DNA from 4 places in the Nocardia sp. NBC_01377 genome. Region 3 is predicted to be linked to each of the others. Evidence: riboswitches for the same ligand, from Rfam matches in the RefSeq annotation. Region 3 holds a riboswitch; each other region holds the start of a gene.

Region 1 (5,106 bases), 540 kb from region 3:
CGGACGCTGAGTACGCTGCCCGCCGGACAGCGTGCCCTGGTGACCTGCGAGGGCGCGTTCTCCTACCTGGCCCGTGACACCGGTCTGACCGAGAAGTACATCTGGCCGGTCAACGCCGAACAGCAGGCGACACCGCAGCAGATCGCCTCGGTCATCGATATGGTGAAATCCAACCGGGTGCCCGCGGTGTTCTGTGAATCCACGGTGTCCGACGCGCCGATGCGCCGGGTCGTCGAGGCTTCGGGAAGTTCGTACGGCGGTGTGCTGTACGTGGATTCGCTGTCGGAGGCCGACGGTCCGGTACCGACCTACCTGGCGCTGATCCGCCACGCCGCGCAGACCATCGGCGCCGCGCTCACCGGGCGGCAGTGACATGCGGGAAGCAAGTGACACGCGGGAAGCAAGTGACACGCGGGAAGCAAGTGACACGCGGGAAGCGAATGACACGCGCGAAGCGGGCGAGGCGCGGGAGCCGAGCGAGGTGCGGGAAGCGGGCGAGGCGCGAGAAGCGGTGAGCGCGATCCGGGTCGACGGCGTCACCGTGCGCTACGGCGAAGTGCTCGCCCTCGACGACGTCGCGCTGCGACTCGAGCACGGGCGGGTCTGCGGCCTGGTGGGGATGAACGGTTCCGGGAAGTCGACGCTGTTCAAGACCATCATGGGGTCGATCGAACCCGATCACGGGACGGTGCTGGTCGACGGCGTCGCCCCGAAGGCCGCGCGCCGCGGCGGCGTTCTCGGCTACGTGCCGCAGAGCGAGGACGTCGACTGGAGTTTCCCGCTGTCGGTACGCGATGTGGTGATGACCGGGCGCTACGGCCGGATGGGGTTCACCCGCCGCCCCCGGCGCGCGGACCGGGAAGCGGTGGCCGAGGCGCTGGAGCGGGTCGAATTGACCGACCTCGGCGATCGGCAGATCGGGCGGTTGTCGGGTGGGCAGAAGAAGCGGGCCTTCGTCGGTCGTGCCCTCGCCCAGGGGGCGACGGTGCTGTTGCTGGACGAGCCCTTCGCCGGTGTCGACAAGCGATCCGAAGCCGCCATCACCGCGCTGCTACGCGAACTCGCGGCGGCGGGCGCCGCGGTCCTGGTGTCCACCCATGACCTGCACGCACTGCCCGGCCTCGCCGACGAAGCCGTGCTGCTGATGAGAACGGTGCTGGCGCAGGGGGATCCGGAGACGGTGCTGCGCCCGGAGAATCTTGCCGCGGCCTTCGGCCTCGATGTGCTCAACCGTGTGTGAACGGCCGAAGGTGAGACGGGCGCAATGAGTTTCGAGGAAATCTTCATCGACCCGCTGCGCTACGAATTCATGGTGCGGGCGCTGGCCACCACCGTGACGGCGGCGGTGGTCTGCGCGGTGCTCTCGTGCTGGCTGGTGCTGATCGGCTGGTCGTTGATGGGCGACGCGGTCTCCCACGCGGTACTGCCAGGGGTGGTGCTGGCCTATATCGTCGGCCTGCCCTTCGCGGTCGGCGCGATCGTCTTCGGATTCCTGGCGGTGGCACTGATCGGGGTGGTGCGGTCGACCAGCCGCATCAAGGAGGACGCCGCGATCGGCATCGTGTTCACGACGCTGTTCGCGTTCGGGTTGGTACTGGTCTCGGTGACGCCGAGTCAGACCGATCTCAATCACATCGTGTTCGGGAATCTGCTCGGGGTCAGCCGATCCGAACTCGTTCAGATCGTCGTCCTGGCGGCGCTGACGCTGACGGCGCTCGTCCTCAAGCGGCGCGATTTCACCCTCTACGCGTTCGACCCGGTGCACGCCCACGCGATCGGCCTGAACACCCGTTGGCTCGGTATCGCCCTGCTCGGACTGCTCGCGCTGACCTCGGTGGTGGCGTTGCAGGCGGTGGGCGTGGTGCTCGTGGTCGCGATGCTCATCATTCCCGGCGCGACCGCGTACCTGCTCACCGACCGATTCCAGCGCATGCTCGTCATCGCCCCCGCGGTCTCGGTCGCGGCGGCGGTGACGGGCCTGTACCTGAGCTATCACCTGGACACCGCCTCCGGGGCGATGGTCGTCGTCGTCCAGGGGCTGACCTTCACGGCGGTGTACCTGTTCGCACCGCGACAGGGTGTCATCGGTCGCCGGATCGCGGCCGCGCGTCGTCGTGCCACCGCGGGCGCGGTGTGACCGCCGGTGCATCCCCGTGATTCGGCCGCATCGGGTTCCGCGGCCGAATCACGGGGATGTGTGCTCGGGGCTCGCGCCTTGTAACGTCTGATCCGGACGAAGGGAACACCGGTGCGAATCCGGGGCTGTCCCGCAACTGTCACCGAGGAGTAATCCGCCGATCTCGTTGCCACGACCTACCCGGGTTGGAAGGCAGGCGGTGCGCGTCGATCCGGGAGCCAGGACACCTGCGTCCACGGTAGAGGGATCGCACCACGAGGATGGCCATGGACAACTCGAGATCGACCGTGCCCGCATTGCGGCGCCGGACATTCCTGCTCGGCGCCGGAGCGGCGGCTCTGGCCGCGTCGGCGGGCGGATCGCTGATCGGCTGCGCCGCCGACGACGCAGCCTCCGCGGGACCGCAGGGGCCGCCGCGTCCCGGCGGGCGACTGCGTTCGGTGATCGCGGGCAGGTCGGCGAGCGTCGACGTACTCGATCCGTATCAGGCGGGCAGTTCGGCGGGCGGCGCGGTCTCCAAGAATGTCTGGGACAAACTCGTCGCCTACAACAACGATCTGACGCTGCGCTACCGGCTCGCGGAATCGCTGACGCCCGACGCGGACGGCAGTCGGTGGCGGATCGCGTTGCGTCCCGGTGTCGTCTTCAGCGACGGCACACCGCTGACCTCCCGCGACGTCCTCTGGAGTTTCGAGCGGATGCTCGACCCGGCCAAACATTCCGCCGGCGATCTCTCGATGATCGACATGTCGCGCACCAGGGCCGACGGCGAACTGGGCGTCATCGTGGGGATGAAATCCCCACTCGCCGATTTCGGTTCGGTGCTCGCGGGCTGGTACTGCTACGTCATCAAGGACGGGACGACCACCTTCGACGCGCGGACGCTGCCGGTGGGCACGGGCCCCTTCGCACTGGCGAACTGGTCGCCCGGCGATCGAACACTGTTGCGCCGCAACGACCGGTACTGGGACGGGCTGGTGCTGCTCGACGAGGTCGAGATCATCCAGATCGCCGAGACCGAGGCCCGCGTGAACGCCTTCCTGTCCGGGGAAGCCGATATCGTGCACGAGATGTCCTATCTCCAGGCGCGCACGCTGGAGAACGATCCGGATATCACCGTCGTGCTGCATCCGTTCGGACTCATGGATTCCTTCCAGATGCGCGTCGACCTCCCGCCCTTCGACGACGTGCGGGTGCGCCAAGCCATGCGCCTCGCCGTCGATCGGCAGGCGATGGTCGACACCGTGTACTACGGCTATGCCGAGTTGGGCAACGACATCTACGGCAAGGGTGCGCCGTTCTACGACGATTCGCTGCCGCAGCGCGCCTACGATCCGGCGCGGGCGCGCGAACTGCTGCGCCAGGCGGGCAAGGAGAACCTCACGGTCACCTTGCAGACGGCCGACGGCATGCCGGGCATGATCGAATCGGCGACGCTGTTGGTCGAGCACGCCAAGGCGGCCGGAATCACCGTGAAACTCGAATCCGTACCCGCCGACACCTATTTCACCCAGGTTGCGGGGAAACAGCCGCTGACCCACGTCGGTTGGTGGAACTACAGTCTCGACTACTTCTACGGCCAGACCATGACCACCGGTTCGCCGAGCAACGGCACCGGATGGCGGAACGCGGCCTGGGACGCGAAATTCACCGAGGTCAGGGCGACACTCGACCAGGAGCGCCGCCGGGTACTGTATCACGAACTTCAGGAACAACTCTGGAACGAAGGCGGATACATCCTGCACAGTTTCGCCAAACGGCCCGACGCGGCGCGCAACGATGTGGGCGGTGTGCGGGCGGGGGTGCCCGGCACCGACGACTGGGCCAACTACACGACCACGTGGTTGGCGCGGTAGCGAACGCCGACGGTCGTGATTCGCTACGTGATCGGGCGCGTCGGCGGCGCCATCGTGGTGCTGTCGCTGGTCGCGCTCGCGGTGTTCTGCCTGTTCGAGTCGCTGGATTCGGATGCGGCGACGGTGATCCTGTCGCGTGTCGGCGGGGCCGACCCCACCCAGGAGCAGGTGGCCGCGCTGCGCGCCGAACTGGGACTGGACCGGCCCGCGCCGGTCCGGTTCGGCGAATGGGCGAAGGGATTCGCGCACGGCGATTTCGGTGATTCGCTGATCTCCGGTCGACCGGTCCGCGAGGTGCTGCTGAGCCGATCGGGCAACAGCGCCGTGCTCGCGGTGATCACCGCCGCGCTGTTGATCCCGCTGGCACTCGGGCTCGGGCTGATCGCAGGCGCGCGTGCGGGTTCGCGCACCGACCGGGCGGTCAGCGTGAGCGCGCTGACCGCGGAGTCGGTGCCGCCCTTCGTTTCCGGTGTGCTGCTGGTGGCCGTGCTGTCGTTGACGCTGCATGTTCTACCGGCCGTCTCACTGGTTCCGACGGGTACCGCGGTGACCGCCCGACCCGAGATCCTCGTCATGCCGGTGATATGTCTGCTGACCGGGCTGGCTCCGCATCCGATTCGCATGGTGCGGGCACTGACGGCCGAGGTCATGGACTCGGCCTACATCAGGACCGCGCGAGCCAACGGGATCGGGCAATGGCGGCTGATCCTGCGCCACGCCGCTCCCAACGCGGTATCGGCCTCGATCCACCCGCTGGCGGGGTCGGTGGTCGGTCTGCTCGGTGGAATAGCGGTGGTGGAAACGCTTTTCGTGTATCCGGGGCTCTCCCAGGAGATCCTGGCCGCGGTCTCGGCTCGCGACTTCCCGTTCGTGCAGTCCGCCGCCGTGCTGATGGCCGCGTTCGGGATCGGGATCTACCTGCTCGCGGATCTGCTCGCGTTGCTGGCGGGACCGCGCGCCAGGCATCTGATCGTGGCGGGGCGGTCGTGAAGGGGCACAGATGGATCCGGACCGGATGGGCCGCGATCACGGCGGGCGTCCTGCTGCTGGCGCTGCTCGGTCCGGCGCTCGCCCCGCATTCGCCGACCGCGCCGGGTGGTCCGCCCTTCCAGG
Region 2 (5,106 bases), 3.5 Mb from region 3:
CCGGGCGCTTCGTCCCCGGCGTCTTCGGTCTCGCCGCACTCGCCGTGATCGGATGGCTGCTGCTGGACGGTCCCCCGGCCTCGGCGGTCCGCGCGGGCCTCGCCGTCGTGCTGGCCGCCTGTCCGTGCGCACTCGGCCTCGCCACTCCGACCGCTTTGCTGGTCGCCTCCGGTCAGGCTGCCCGGCTCGGCATCTTCTTCAAAGGACAGCGCGGGCTGGAACAGGCCGCGGGCGGCGGCGTTGTCGTCTTCGACAAGACCGGGACCCTCACCGCGGGAGGTCCGGGCGTCGTCGCGGTACACCTCGGTCCCGGCATCGAGCGCGCACAGGCTCTGCGTGCCGCCGCCGCCGTCGAAGCCGTGTCACGGCATCCGGTGGCGGCGGCCATCATCGCGACGGCCCGCACCGACGACCTCGAGGTCGCGACGGCGAACCGGGTCACCGAACATCCGGGCCGCGGGGTGATCGGCGTCGTCGGGCACCGCCGGGTGGCGGTGGGGCGACCGTCGTTCGTCCGCGACCACGGGTTCGCGGTGTCCCCCGAACTGCGGGAGACCCTACGCGCGGAGGAGTATCTCGGACGGACGGCCGTCCTGGTCGCGGTCGGTGACCGTGCCGTCGCGGTCCTCGCGGTGGCCGAACAGGTCCATCCATCCGCCGCCTCGGCCGTCGCGCGCCTGCGCGCACTCGGGCTGCGCAGTGTGCTGCTCACCGGTGACAACCCGTTCGCCGCCCAGGAGGTCGCAGACCGGGTCGGGATCGAGGACGTGATCGCCTCGGTGATGCCCGAGGACAAGGCCGAGGTCGTCCGCGCGCTCCAGGACAGCGGCCGACATGTCACGGTCGTGGGTGACGGCGTCAACGACGGGCCCGCGCTGGCGGTCGCCGACCTCGGGATCGCGCTCGGCGCGGGCACCGACGTGGCCATGGAAGCGGCCGACCTCGTCATCTCGGGCCGCGACCTCACCCGGGTGCCGTACGCCATCGGCTTGGCCGCGGCCACACTGGCCACCATTCGGACCAACCTCCGGTGGGCACTCGGCTACAACCTCGTCGTCCTCCCGCTCGCCGTGGTCGTCCTCGACCCGCTCGGAGCCGCGGCCGCCATGGCGCTGTCCTCGATGTTCGTCGTGTCGAACAGCCTGCGGCTGCGCCGGTTCACCCTGCCGAACCTCGCGGACGGCCGCGACGCGCACCCCGGCGATGACGCGAGTGTGCGCGTGTCGCCGGGAATCGCCTGTGAGGGCGGGTTTCCCGACGATTCATCGGCTACGATCCCTGTGCGGCTGATTTGCCGGGACCGGCGGGAAAGCCGGGTCGGCGGCGGTCGGCACTCGTTCACCGAGATGCCGTCCGAAGGGAATCCGGTGTGAATCCGGAGCTGTCCCGCAGCGGTGTGCGGAAGCGACCACCATCGTCCGCGCGGCGAACCGGGTTCTCCCCGGAGCCCGCGGTCGGTCGACGTATCCGGCGATACGTCTCCGCTAGCCCGAAGACCTTTCAGCCCGTGCTGGACGCGCCGCGTCCAGGGGTGCATCGCCTCGCGGAATGGGCGCATGGCCGTTGTCGGTGCGCGCGCCGACCCGACCGAGCCGTCGCGGGCGGTGGACCGGTTTCATCGGAAGGACCGCGCAATGCATATCGAACCGGGAATCGTCGAAGGCCCGAAGATCATCCTCAGCTACGCCACCTCGGGCGCCGCGGGCGTCTACGCCGCCACGCTGGCGTATCGACATTTCAGAGAGCGCGGGCCGCTCTCGCTGCTCGGCGGCACCGCGGCGACCACCGCGGCGGTCTTCACCTTCTTCGAGATCCTGCCGCACTATCCGGTCGGCGTCTCCGAGGTCCACCTGATATTGGGCTCCACGTTGTTCCTGCTGTTCGGGGCCGCGCCCGCCGCGTTCGGGCTCGCGCTGGGCCTACTCCTGCAAGGGGTGTTCTTCGCGCAGTTCGACCTGCCGCAATACGGTATGAACGTCACGACCCTGCTGGTGCCGCTGTTCGCGCTGCAATTCGTGGCGCGGAAGGTGATCGCCGCCGACACCCCGTACGTGCGGCTGAAATACCGTCAGGCGCTCGCGCTCTCGACCACCTACCAGGCGGGCATCGTGACCTGGGTCGCGTTCTGGGCGCTCTACGGCGAGGGCTTCGCGGTGCGGACCGTCGCCGATATCGCCACGTTCGGTCTGTCCTATCTGGTCGTGATCGCGATCGAACCGTTGGCCGACCTGGCGGTCCTGGCCGGAGCGAAGACACTGCACCAACTGAAGGACAGCAGCCTGCTGGAACGGCGGCTCTACAACCCCAGCCCCGCCTGACCGTATATCGTTGCGCGCCGCCGGGTTTCGATGAACTCGAAACCCGGCGGCGTCCGTTTTCCCGAATGCCGGGCAGCGCGCTCGCGGCTCACCGACCGGTCGACGAGACGCCGCGGTGGTCGTGGGGCGGCGCGTCGGGAATGTCCGACCATGGACCGAATCGGCCCACCAGCCAGGCGAGGGCGAACACGGCGGCCAGCGCGGCGACGAAGGCGAGCACGCGCAGCCACACAGGCTCGGGTCCGTCACCGTTCACGCATCGACCACTTCGTAGCCCGCCTCGTCGACGGCCGCGCGGATCACGTCGTGGGCGCCCGAGGACGCGCCGGTCACAGTCACCTTTCCGGTGGCGATCTCGACATCGACCGAGTCCACTCCGGGCAGCGCGGTCAGCGCGCCGGTGATCGCGTTCGAGCAGTGCTCGCACGACATCCCCGACACCGTGTACGTGGTCTCGCTCATGACGTCCCTTTCCTCCGAGTCGCCGCCGCGCACCAGGCACGACAGGTTTCCGCATCAATTGTCGGATGCCGGGCGCGCGTGGTTCCCACGGGCTCCCGCGCTATCGTGACCACGGCGGTTCCCGTGCCCGACGCGGCCGACCTCCCTATCCGGCGACGGCCGCGGAGATTCCCGTCACATCCGTGTGCGCGAGGGAACCATGACCTCGCCGTGACCGACCGTAGACATCGGCGGCCGACGGTCGGACCGCGGCGACGACAGATCTCGGAAGGATGTGGACGTGGGTATCGGTGCGTACTCCGCGCGAACGGTCCGGTTGGCCGCGGTGGCACTGTCGGCGGCAACAGTGCTCGGCGCGGCCGTTTCCGCGGGCGCGATGCCCTACACCGCGGCGGGCACGGCCTTCCCCGGACTGACCCAGGCGATCCTCTACACGGTGTTGCGGGCGGTCGCGATGGCTGCGGGCGCGGTCACGGTGGGGGCGGCGCTGTACACCGTGTGCTGCACAGAGACCGTCGAGAACGAGCGGGTCGGCGTGGACGGCTACTACGGACTGCACCTCATCGAGCGCGCGAGCGCGGTGTGGGCGGTGGCCGCGATCGCGCTCATCCCGGTCTCGGCCGCCGATATCGGCGGCATGACGACAACCCGGACGCTCGGTTCCGGTGCACTCGCCGCGTTGATCGACGCGGGTGACCGACCCAAGGCGTGGATCGCGGTCGCGATCCTCGCCTGCGGGGTCGCGGTGCTTTCCAGATTGAGTCTGGCGTGGATGGGCGCGGTGGTCGCGCTGGTGGTCTCGGCCGTCGGCGTGCTGCCGCCGGTATTGGTGGGTAACGCGGGCGAGGGGCCGGACCACGACTTCGCGACCGGAGCGGTGATGCTGTTCCAGGTGGCGGTGTCGGCGCTGTGCGGCTTGCTGTGGTGCGCGAGCGCGCACATCACGCGTGGGGGCGCGCACACGGAGACGGTGATCGCCCGCGTCCGTTCGCTGACCATGCTGTGCCTCGGTGTCGCCGCCGTCACGGGCGCGGTCCTGGTCGCGATTCTGCTTCCGCCGGAGCGGATGCTCACGACCGGGTACGGGCGGCTGGTGCTCGGCGCGGTCGCCCTCGGTGCGCTGACCGGGTGGCTGGTGTGGCGCGCGCGGCCGGACCGGCCGGGTGAGGGTGTCCTGCTGGCGGCGGCGGGCGCGGCGATGCTCGTCGCGGTCTCGGCACTGTCCGCGGCGGGGGTCAGGCCCGCTCCGGCGTTCGCCGGGCGATCGTTCACCGCGCACGAGGCGTTCATCGGCTTCGACGTGGTGAACGCCCCGACCGCCTTGCGGATGCTCACGTTCTGGCGCTTCGACGTCGTCCTCGGCGGCGCCGCTGTCGCGGGCGCGGTCCTGTACTGCTACGGCGTGCTGCGGCTGCGTCGGCGCGGCGACGCGTGGTCGCCGTGGCGGACCCTGTCCTGGCTCGGCGGATGCGCGAGCCTGCTGATCGCGACCTCGTCGGGCGTCGGCGCCTACGGGTACGCGATGTTCAGCCTGCACATGATCACCCACATGGCGTTGAACATGGTGGTCCCGGTGCTGCTGGTGCTCGGAGCGCCGGTGACGCTGCTGCTGCGGGTCGTGCCCGCGGCGGGGCGCGGCGGGGCGCGCGGGTTGCGCGAGGGCGTGCTCTTGGTACTGCACGCCAGGCCCACCGCCGTGCTGGCCCACCCCGCGTTCTCGATTTCGATGTTCGTGGTGTCGCTCTACGGGCTGTACTTCACGCCGCTGTTCGAGAACCTGATCCGCTACCACTGGGGGCACGTGCTGATGAACGTGCACTTCCTGATCGTGGGCTATCTGTTCTATTGGGCGATCATCGGCATCGATCCCGGCCCGCGCAGGCTGCCGCATCTGGGCAGGCTGGGCATGTTGTTCGCGATCATGCCCTTCCACGCGTTCTTCGGGGTCGCGGTGATGTCGATGACCTCGGTCATCGGCGACCGGTTCTACACCAACCTCCAGTTGCCGTGGGGTATCGACCTGCTGGCGGATCAGCGGGCAGGCGGCGGTATCGCCTGGGTGGCCGGGGAGGTTCCGGTGCTGATCGTGGTCGGCGCCCTGCTGACGCAGTGGGTCGCCCAGGATCGCCGGGTGGCCGCGCGCACCGACCGCAAGGACGAGACCTACGGCGACTCCGATCTGGACGCCTACAACGCCATGCTCGCCGAGTTGGCGCGCTCGCGCCGCTGACCCGCGCGGCGCAGGCGCAGGCTGTTGGTGACCACGAAGAACGACGAGAAGGCCATCGCCGCACCGGCGACCAGGGGGTTGAGCCATCCGGCGGCG
Region 3 (5,106 bases):
CTCGACGACCCGATCGCCGATACTCGAGTATCGACCTTCACGCGCCAGGCAGACCTGGGCTGGGTCGATCTCGCTGTCGGTTCCGGATATGCCCACCGCGAACCGGTGGGCATATCCGGTGTGGTTGCGGGCGGAGCTATGTCGTGGCGGTCCAACCGTTGTCGCCGCTCCACCACTCGGCGGTCCGATTGGAGCGGTCCTGCTCGATGGTACGACCGCGCAAGTATCCGGCGAAGTAGCGGTCGCCCTGATAGATACCGGTCTTCCGGTCGTGCAGCATCGGTGTCATCCCCTCGATCCGGTGTGGACGTTCAAACGATCACAGCGAAGACGTTTATGTGTCGGGCTACACCGGTGGATCGTCGCTCGATCCGCGCGGCCGCTGGGCCTGTCGATCGATGCCGGCTGCGTGGACGCCACGCCGGGGTCAGGCTTCGTGGCAGCGGACGCTGGCTGACCCATGTCCTCCACCCTCGAGTACAGCGACGCGACAGCCTCGGTGCGAGAGGTGCACCGGCAGCGCACCTCGAACTGGGGGCATGACCGCAACGACGGGCCTTTCTACCCTCACCGCTCATCGCATCAACGTGGAGGATCTCTTGTACCGTCCCATGCTGAATGTCATTGTCGGCGGCGCGCTTGCTGTCGCGCTCGCCCTGCAGCCCGCGCTCGCCGCTGCAGCGCCGAACGGAATCCCTGTGGCGCCATCGACCACCGCCTCGACCCAGATCACAGCACCATTCGACCCCGTGTGCCCCCTCTGCTTCATCCGCGAATTCATCGAAAGCGGTTCCGCGCGCTGATAACTCCGTCCGACCGGGCGAGCAGGACCTGCTCGCCCGGTTCGGGGATCAACTGGCGATCGGCTCGTCACTGACGGGTCGCGGCCGCCGCGCCAGATCGGAGACGAACACCCGTCCACATCGACGGCATCGCGCACCCGGCGCCACTCGTTCAGCCGCAGATACCTCGCTCAGACCATGACTCGCGATTTGCACTATGCACACCCGAGCACTTCCCCGCACGAAGCGAACAAATCCAGCACCCCCGCCACCATTCGAGGAACCGTTCGCGACCGAAGAGGGGCGCGCAGGTATCGGCGTGCCTCCGCAATCTTGGCCGCGCGAGGGGATCCCCGATCTGTGTACCCCGTTCGGCTCTAGCCCACTTCCGGTGGTAGTTCCGCAGAGATGACGGCGGGATGCATCGGTGAGTGTTGTGAATGTTCCTGTCGGGGCTACATTTCGGAACTAGGCATCCGTTCCCTCTACGAAGCGATGTGGGCTGATGGGAGTGCGAGATGAACGAGCCGCGAAAACGGTCGCTGCGGGTGGTGCGGTAGATATCAGGTTCTCCAACATGGCGGAGGAAGGAAAGGTCGCCTGGCGCAAGCCCACGAAACATTGGGCTCCTCGCGCGGCAATACCGGGGGTGAACAGGCGATATACAGGCGCCAGCAGGACACAACACCAGGGGGAAACGATGCGACTTCAGCGATTCGTAAACACCGCGTTCATTGTCTGCGCAGTGGCGGCGGTCGCCGCATGCGAGGGCGGCGCGACAAGTACGTCGCAGGCGGAGACGTCGCAGTCCGGCTCGACCGTCAGCTCGTCGGCGCCGCGCTCGAACACCACCGCACCGTCGGCTCCGGCATCGTCACCCCCGACAACGACCACCGGCGCCCCGGGGACACCAGCCACCGAGCCTGCGTCGACTGCCGGATCCGGCACGGTCATGCTGCGCACGGTCACCGTCGGGGGCGTCGCGGTCCCGAATGTGCCGGTGCGCCTGGCACGTTACGCACCGTGCGGTCCCGCCTCGCGGGATCTACCAGAGGGGACTCCGGAGGTCGAGCGCTGGACGGGCACCACCGACGCCGACGGGCGGAGCACGTTCACGGTGCCGGTGGGCTGCTACCACTTCGGCATGACCCCGCCGCCCGGCTCCGACCCCGTGCCGGAGGGAATGCACGCCCTCTTCGTGACGGCCGACGGCGAATCGGTCACCGGCTCGTTGCGTTTCAGGGATTCCGCGCAGGCGGCGCATTGCGATCCCCAGAGCATCGTCGGGCAGCTCGAACTCGCCGACTATCAGCGGAACGCGACCGCGACGGTGCGCGAATGCGACGGCACCTGGGCGGTCATCGCGTGGGACGTGCCCGGCGACAGCCAGCGCATCGTGTGGCGGGCGGCCTCGCGCTGGGCCACGTATGTGGTTTTCCCACACAACCGGTGCTGGACCCAGGCGAAGACCGACGGCGCGCCGGACACGCTGGAGCGCGTGGGTGCGACGATCGGCGATGTCGCCCTACGTCCCCCACACTGACCGCTACCGGACTCGACCGTGCGTCACTTCCTTTCCGGCGCGGGTGGTCAGCTGTTTGGTGGGTGGTGCGGATACTGTCTTCGCGCGGTGTGTTCTCGAGCTCGGCGGTCGACTCGAGGTGGTTCTGTCTGCCCGAAACTATCAGCGCGACAAGGTGATACCCGAGAACGGTGCGGAGTTCGAAGCGTTGCTGGAGCGTGCGGCTGGGGTGCAGGTCATGGATTTCGACGACGCCGACCGTAAGGCCCCCGCCGCCGCGAACGAAGTCATGCTCGCCGCGTGCGAGCGACTGATCGCGGTGTGGGGTGGTGACGCGGGTGAGAATTCGGGCACCGGCAGCGTGGTGGAGTCGGCTCGCGCCCGAGGAATTCCGGTCAGTGTGGTCTGGCCGGTGGGCGCCACACGCTGATGCGCACGTTCTCCTGGATCGGTGGTCCCAGGTCGCGGTCCTCGGTGTGAGATGTCCCCCCTTTCACGATCCGGTCGGTGTTGGCTATATTTGTCGACGCAGCTGGTTCGCCGGAGGCGGAGTCGAGGAGCCCCTGATCCGTCCGATGGCGTCGAAGCCCAGCGGTGTTCGCGCGCCGCGGGGTGTAGAGGGAACCCGGTGAGAATCCGGGACTGTCCCGCAGCGGTAAGTGGGAACGACAGCCGTCACCCGCACTGGGCGCATGCCTGGGAAGCGACGGTCGGTAGGACCAGCCCCGGGCACCGAACGCCGGGGTCGACCCCATTCTCGGGTCGATGCCCACGAGTCCGAAGACCTGCCCGTTGTACCGGATACGCCGTATCCGGTGGTCGTCGCCTCGTGGATTGGGCGTCACGCCCAGTGGGACCCGGGCACGGGAACGATGCTTCTCGGGCTCCATCGGCGTGCGTTCCATATTGGGTGGCGGTCCTTGCCGCTGACCATGGAGCTCATCAATGTCGAACCCGCACACGACTTTTACCGCCACCGTGCTGGGCCTTCCGCGCGTCGGCCCCAACCGGGAGCTCAAACGCGCCATCGAGTCCTACTGGGCCGGTCGCGTCGATGCCGAGGCCCTGCACGCCGTCGCGGCGAACCTGCGCGTCGCCCAGCTGACCGAAGCCCGCGAGGCCGGGCTGGATTCGGTACCGGTGGGCACCTTCTCCTACTACGACCAGGTGCTCGACACCGCCGTGCTGCTGGGCGCGCTGCCGCAGCGGGTGTCCGGGATCGCCGACGAGCTGGATCGCTATTTCGCGGCCGCCCGAGGTGATGCCGAGATCGCTCCGCTCGAGATGACCAAGTGGTTCGACACCAACTACCACTACCTGGTGCCCGAGCTGGCCGCGGATACGGCCTTCTCCCTGCATCCGGACAAGCCGCTGGCCGAATTGAAGGAGGCGCTGGCCCTCGGTGTCCCGGCCCGGCCGGTGGTCGTCGGTCCGATCACCTTCCTGAAGCTGGCCAAGTCGGTGGATGACAGCGATCTGCTGAACCGTCTGCCCGACCTGTTGCCGCTCTACGAGCGGTTGCTGGGCCTGCTCGCCGAGGCCGGTGCGCAGTGGGTTCAGATCGATGAGCCGTCGCTGGTGACCGATCTCACCGAGGCCGAACTCGCGGCGGTGCGCACCACATACCAGCGGTTGTCGGAGGTGTCGACTCGTCCGTCGATCCTGGTAGCCGCCTACTTCGGTCGGCTGGGCACGGCGCTGCCGGTGCTGGCCGAGACCGGCATCGAGGCCATCGCTCTCGACCTGGTCGCCGGTGAGGACGCGGATGTCGCTGTGGCTCGGTCGATCATGAACAAGTTGATCGTGGCGGGCGTGGTCGACGGTCACAACATCTGGCGGGTCGATCCCGACCTTGCACTGCCGCGGCTGATCGGGCTGCGCGACGCCGGTGTGTCGGTGGCGGTGTCGAGTTCGTGCTCGCTGCTGCACGTGCCCTACAGCCTCGAGCCCGAGACCGATCTGGACGAGCGGCTGCGCGGCCGGCTGGCGTTCGGGCAGGAGAAGATCGCCGAGGTCCGGGTGCTGGCCACCGCCCTCCGTGAGGGGGAGGGTGCGGTCGCGCAGGCCCTCGAGATCGCTCGCACCGCGGTGGCCGACCGCAAGGCGGATCCTCGTCTGCGCGTCGAGTCGGTACGCGAGCGGTTGGCGGGTCTGGATACCGGTGCCACGCGCCGCGCTCCGGCCGACGAGCGCCGGATCGTGCAGCAGGAGCGGTTGAAACTGCCGCTGTTGCCGACCACCACGATCGGCTCCTACCCGCAGACGAGCCGGATCCGGGTGGCCCGTGCCGAACTCCGCCGTGGCGAGATCGACCAGGCCGAGTACGACATGCGGATGCGTGCCGAGATCGCCGAAGTCATTGCGCTGCAAGAGGAAATCGGCCTCGACGTGCTGGTGCACGGTGAGCCCGAGCGCAACGACATGGTGCAGTACTTCGCCGAGCAGCTCGATGGCTTCGCCGCGACGATCAACGGCTGGGTTCAGTCCTACGGCACCCGGTGCGTGCGCCCGCCGATCGTGTACGGCGATGTGAAGCGTCCGGTGGTCATGACCGTCGAATGGATCACCTACGCGCAGTCGCTGACCCGCAAGCCGGTCAAGGGCATGCTGACCGGCCCGGTCACCATCCTGGCGTGGTCGTTCATCCGCGACGATCAGCCGCCGGCCGATACCGCCCGCCAGATCGCACTGGCCATCCGGGACGAGACGGTGGACCTGGAGGCGGCCGGAATCGGCATCATCCAGGTCGACGAGCCCGCGCTGCGCGAACTGCTGCCACTGCGCAAGGCCGACCAGGCCGCC
Region 4 (5,106 bases), 2.8 Mb from region 3:
CTCGTACAGGAACCGCAACCCCACGTCATAGGTCGCGCCACCCCACGCCTCGATCGACAACAGTTCCGGCGTCAGGCGGGCCACATGCCCGGCCACACCCAACAACCCATTGGTCCGCACCCGGGTCGCCAACAACGACTGATGCGCGTCCCGGAACGTCGTATCCGTCACGCCCACGGCCTTCTGCTCACGCAACGCCCGCGCGAAACCCTCGGGCCCCAACGCCAGCAACCGCTGCCGCGAACCATTCGGCGGCGCGACCTTCAGATCGATCGCGGGCAGCTTGTCATGCGGATACACCGTGGTCGGGCGTTCCCCGTGCGGCTTGTTCACCGTCACATCGGCCAGGTAGGTCAGGATCTTGGTACCGCGATCCGCCGAACCGCGCAGGGTCAGCAGTTGCGGACGTTCGTCGATGAACGAGGTGGTGACCCGACCCGCACGGAAATCCGGGTCCTCCAGAACCGCTTGCAGGAACGGGATATTCGTCGTCACACCGCGGATACGGAATTCGGCCAGCGCACGCGCCGCACGAGCGATCGCCGCTTCCAGATCGCGACCGCGACAGGTCAGCTTGACCAGCATCGAATCGAAGTACGCGCCGATCTCCGCGCCCAGGTTCGCGCCGCCGTCCAGGCGGATACCCGCGCCGCCCGGGGTGCGGTAGGCGGTGATACGCCCGGTGTCGGGCCGGAACCCGTTGGCCGGGTCCTCGGTCGTGATCCGGCACTGCAACGCGGCGCCACGAATCGTCACCGACTCCTGACTCAAACCCAGATCCGCCAGCGACTCCCCCGCCGCGATCCGCAACTGCGACTGCACCAGATCCACATCGGTGATCTCCTCGGTCACCGTGTGCTCGACCTGGATCCGCGGATTCATCTCGATGAACACGTGATTGCCGCGTTCATCGAGCAGGAACTCGACCGTCCCGGCGCACGAATAACCGATCTCACGCGCGAAAGCCACCGCGTCCGCACAGATCCGCTCCCGCAACACCGGATCCAGATTCGGAGCCGGGGCGAGCTCGATCACCTTCTGATGACGCCGCTGCACCGAACAATCCCGCTCGAACAGATGCATCACATTCCCGTGCTGATCGGCCAGGATCTGCACCTCGATATGACGCGGATTCACCACCGCCTGCTCCAGGAACACCGTCGGATCACCGAACGCCGACTCCGCCTCACGCGAAGCCGCCTCGATCGACTCACGCAACTGTTCGGGCTCGGCCACCCGCCGCATCCCGCGACCACCGCCACCGGCCACCGCCTTGACGAAGATCGGGTACTCCAGCTCGCTCGACGCGGCCAGCAACTCCTCGATATCGGCCGAGGGCGCGCTCGACGCCAGCACCGGAAGCCCCGCCGCCCTGGCCGCCTCGATCGCGCGCGCCTTGTTTCCCGCCAACTCCAACACCTCGGCCGACGGGCCGATGAAGGTGATGCCTTCCCTGGCACAGGCCGCGGCCAGATCCGGATTCTCCGACAGGAATCCGTACCCCGGATAGATCGCGTCGGCTCCGGCGGTCTTGGCCGCACCGATGATCGCCTCGATCGAGAGATAGGTACGGACCGGATGGCCCTTCTCACCGATCTGGTAGGACTCCGCCGCCTTCAACCGGTGGACCGAATTACGGTCCTCGTACGGGAAGACCGCGACGGTCCCGATGCCGAGTTCATACGCCGCACGAAAGGCACGGATGGCGATCTCGCCGCGATTGGCAACCAAGACTTTCGAGAACATTGGCTTAAGGTACCCGCCCCGGAGGCGGCTGCCGACAGGGAAGTGCCCTTCGCAGAAATCTTCACAACAGAACTAGCACGGTTGCGAAGTTGTGTTCATCGTACGGTCACATGCTGCGACGATGAACCGCGGACCCGGCGCTGCGAATTAGCTCACACGAATCGCTCCATGGTAGCTGGAACGTATCGCACCGCCACGGCGCCCGACCGGCCGTTCCGCGCATGCTGACGAGTGCAACTGGTTCGCCGAGCGCAGACGAGATGGAGCCCCTACGTCGCGCCTCGGCGTCGAACCCGTCCGCCGCGATGTCGGCGGACAGGCGAGAGGGAACCCGGCGGGAATCCGGGACTGTCCCGCAGCGGTATGCAGGAACGACTGCCGTCACGAGCACTGGGCGTCCTGGGAAGCGACGGCCAGTAGGTGAGCCCCGTCCGTGATCGGCCAGTAAGTCCCGCGCCCGCGAGTCCGAAGACCTGCCACACTGTGCCGGATACGCCGTATCCGGCCGCCACCGCCTCGCGGACCACCGGTGCCGATTTCTCGGGCTCCGACCGCGCCCTCCGAGACATCCCGCTGATTCGCACTGCCCTCATGGCGATGGCTCACGACCACAGCACTGGAGTATCGACGCAACTGTTCTCCGCACACTCCGTTCACCGCAACGGTTCTCGGGCTGCCCCGGGTCGGCCCGATCCAAGAGTTGAAGCGCACCACCGAGTCCTAGTGGGGCCGGGCGCATCGACGCCGAACGATTGCACGCCATCGCCCAGGATCTGCGCCGCACCCAATTCGCCTAATTGCTCGCGGCCGGAATGGATTCGGTGCCGATGGGCACCTTCTCCCACAACGACCAGGTCCTCGACACCGCCGTTCTCCTCGGCGCGCTGCCGCCGCGTGTGGCGGGTATCACCGATCCGCTCGACCGATATTTCGCCGCCGCGAGCGGCACCGACACCGTCGAACCGCCGGAGATGACCACATGGTTCGACACCAACTACCACTACCCGGTGCCCGAGATCACGGCGGAGACCACCTTCGCCCTGCATTCCGAACAATTGCTGAAGCAGGTGGACGAGGCGCTCGCCCTCGGCGTGCCGGCCCGGCCCGTGGTGATCGACCCCGTCACCTTCCTGAAATCGGCCGAGGATGCCTCGGGCGCGCCGCTGCGGCGGTTGCCCGCGTTGGTTCCGCTCTCCCGTGACCTGCTCGCCCGGCTCGCGACGAAGGGCGTGGCCCGGGTCCAGATCGATGAGCCGGTGCTGGTGACGGAATCTCACCGAATCCGAGATCGACGCGGAGCCGTTCGCGCGGCCACGGCGATGTCATTCCGCCCGCGGCTTCGGCCTGCGCCGCGAGGTGTAGGCCTCACAGGCTTCGCCCGCGCGCTCGACGGCGCGTAACCGCGCTCTGGGATCGATTCCGCGAGTGCCACTTTCGCGGGCGCCGTCGTCACGGGGACCGACGCCCCTGCCGTCGATCCCGCGCCGCCACGACATGTGACTCGAACAACGATCCATTCGTCACGCCTCCTCGCACGTCGACCTCGTCCGTCACCCCTCTTCGACGCGCGATCGTGCGATCCGGTTCCCGCGATCTCCAGCGGGTTTTCCCAGGATGCGGAATCCGGGCCCGACGACGCGGGCCCGCGGGTGATCCGACGTGACGGCCGCACGGTGGACACCGACGCGGCGCGGCGGACCGGGCATCAGAAGATCCCCTCACGAACCTCCGGTGCCCGGTCCGGTACCACGGGCGCCACGACGAACGGCGGCTGATCGAGTGCGCCCGCACCGACTCCGGTCCTGCTCGCCGCGTCGAGAAACGGTCGTACCCCGCAGGTTTACTACCCCGGCCGCGAGAATCCGAAACGTTTCGAAGTCGGACACGCGAACGGGTCGGGGTCGACGGTGCGACTCCGCGCGGCGCGTCGGTGACGGCGACCCGGACCGCGCGCGCCACCCCCGAGCGATCCGTTCCGCCCGAGGTTTCGAACTCGGAAACGCCGCGCGAACGGGGCGAACGCGTAATATGTGGTTCTTCGCGCATCCCTCGGCTCGCTTCGGGCCCCTTGCTGCCCCTTCGCACGCTACGCAAGGTTGACCTGTCACTGAAACCCCTCGCAAGAGTGGATCTTTGTACGCGAGAACTCCGTTTTGTGCAATGTTTGCGAAGGCCGCCGGTTACTATTCGGCCGTGCGCAAGATGTACGCGGGCGCCCGGCTACGGCGACTGCGCGAGGAAAGACGGATGACCCAGGCCGCGCTGGCGAAATCCCTCGACCTATCGCCCAGCTACCTCAACCAACTCGAGCGCGATCAGCGGCCGCTCACCATCCCGGTCCTGCTGAAACTCAATTCCACCTTCGACCTCGACGTCCAGTTCTTCGCGGCCGATTCGGACGCGCGACTGGTCTCGGATCTGCACGAGGTGCTGGTCGACGCGGCGGGCGGTGACAGCGCGCCACTGACCGAGGTGGAAGAACTCGCGACCAGGCAGCCGGAAGTGGCGCGCATCCTCGTCGCCATGCACCGCAGGCTACGGGCGGCCACCGATCAACTCGACCTGTTCTCCTCCCGGGTGTCCGCCCCGTCCGGAGTCCCGGGCACCCCCATGCCGTACGAGGACGTGCGCGACTTCTTCTACGACCACCACAATCACATCCCGCACCTGGATCTGGCCGCCGAGCACCTGTTCGACGAATGCGGGCTCACCATCGGATCACTGGATCGTCAGCTGGCGCGGATCGCCGAGGAACGCGCCGGGGTCACCGTGCTGGTGCGCGGCGACGGCGCCGACCCGTCGATTCCGAAACGCCACTACGACGCCGACAGCCGCACCCTGACCCTGGCGCGCCGATTGCGCCCGGGCCAGCGCGCGTTCCAGATCGCGACAACACTCGGATTCCTGCTCTACGGCAACGATCTCGACATCGTGCTCGACGAGACCCCCTCGCTCGTCGGCGAATCGCGCACCCTGGCCCGCATCGGTCTGGCCAACTACTTCGCCGGCGCGCTGGTCCTTCCCTACGGCCGTTTCCTGCGCTCGGCCGAGGAACTGCGCTACGACATCGATCTGCTCAGTCTGCGTTTCGAGGTCGGCTTCGAGACGATCTGCCACCGGCTGAGCACGCTGCAACGCCAGGGGCAGCGCGGCGTTCCGTTCTTCCTGGTCCGCACCGATCGCGCGGGCAATATCTCCAAACGCCAGTCGGCGACCGCGTTCCACTTCTCCCGGGTCGGCGGCAGCTGCCCGCTGTGGGTGGTGCACGAGGCCTTCGCCCATCCCGGCCGCATACTCACCCAGGTCGCGTCCATGCCCGACGGGCGGCGCTACCTGTGGATCGCGCGCACCGCGATGACC

What was found. A riboswitch is a leader RNA that binds a small molecule or an ion and turns the genes downstream of it on or off. The one in region 3 is predicted to bind cobalamin.
Region 1: another riboswitch for cobalamin. It lies ahead of OG225_RS09205 (ABC transporter substrate-binding protein); the one in region 3 lies ahead of metE (5-methyltetrahydropteroyltriglutamate--homocysteine S-methyltransferase).
Region 2: another riboswitch for cobalamin. It lies ahead of OG225_RS36385 (energy-coupling factor ABC transporter permease); the one in region 3 lies ahead of metE (5-methyltetrahydropteroyltriglutamate--homocysteine S-methyltransferase).
Region 4: another riboswitch for cobalamin. It lies ahead of OG225_RS24845 (5-methyltetrahydropteroyltriglutamate--homocysteine S-methyltransferase); the one in region 3 lies ahead of metE (5-methyltetrahydropteroyltriglutamate--homocysteine S-methyltransferase).

The regions. Positions count from the first base shown of each region.
Region 1 covers NZ_CP109566.1:2,036,083-2,041,188, forward strand. Annotated here, with positions in the region: gene OG225_RS09190 (metal ABC transporter substrate-binding protein) at 1-372, shown strand, start outside; gene OG225_RS09195 (metal ABC transporter ATP-binding protein) at 482-1,240, shown strand; gene OG225_RS09200 (metal ABC transporter permease) at 1,265-2,137, shown strand; cobalamin riboswitch at 2,192-2,387, shown strand; gene OG225_RS09205 (ABC transporter substrate-binding protein) at 2,404-3,993, shown strand; gene OG225_RS09210 (ABC transporter permease) at 4,009-4,983, shown strand; gene OG225_RS09215 (ATP-binding cassette domain-containing protein) at 4,980-5,106, shown strand, end outside.
Region 2 covers NZ_CP109566.1:7,908,325-7,913,430, reverse strand. Annotated here, with positions in the region: gene OG225_RS36390 (heavy metal translocating P-type ATPase) at 1-1,373, shown strand, start outside; cobalamin riboswitch at 1,357-1,499, shown strand; gene OG225_RS36385 (energy-coupling factor ABC transporter permease) at 1,635-2,318, shown strand; gene OG225_RS36380 (hypothetical protein) at 2,407-2,574, opposite strand; gene OG225_RS36375 (heavy-metal-associated domain-containing protein) at 2,571-2,780, opposite strand; gene OG225_RS36370 (cytochrome c oxidase assembly protein) at 3,061-5,010, shown strand; gene OG225_RS36365 (heavy metal translocating P-type ATPase) at 4,968-5,106, opposite strand, start outside.
Region 3 covers NZ_CP109566.1:2,580,511-2,585,616, reverse strand. Annotated here, with positions in the region: gene OG225_RS11810 (hypothetical protein) at 137-280, opposite strand; gene OG225_RS11805 (hypothetical protein) at 540-803, shown strand; gene OG225_RS11800 (hypothetical protein) at 1,491-1,736, opposite strand; gene OG225_RS11795 (hypothetical protein) at 1,735-2,325, shown strand; gene OG225_RS11790 (hypothetical protein) at 2,444-2,734, shown strand; cobalamin riboswitch at 2,880-3,112, shown strand; gene metE (5-methyltetrahydropteroyltriglutamate--homocysteine S-methyltransferase) at 3,250-5,106, shown strand, end outside.
Region 4 covers NZ_CP109566.1:5,400,262-5,405,367, forward strand. Annotated here, with positions in the region: gene OG225_RS24840 (pyruvate carboxylase) at 1-1,746, opposite strand, end outside; cobalamin riboswitch at 2,069-2,221, shown strand; partial or broken gene OG225_RS24845 (5-methyltetrahydropteroyltriglutamate--homocysteine S-methyltransferase) at 2,363-3,017, shown strand; gene OG225_RS24850 (short-chain fatty acyl-CoA regulator family protein) at 3,940-5,106, shown strand, end outside.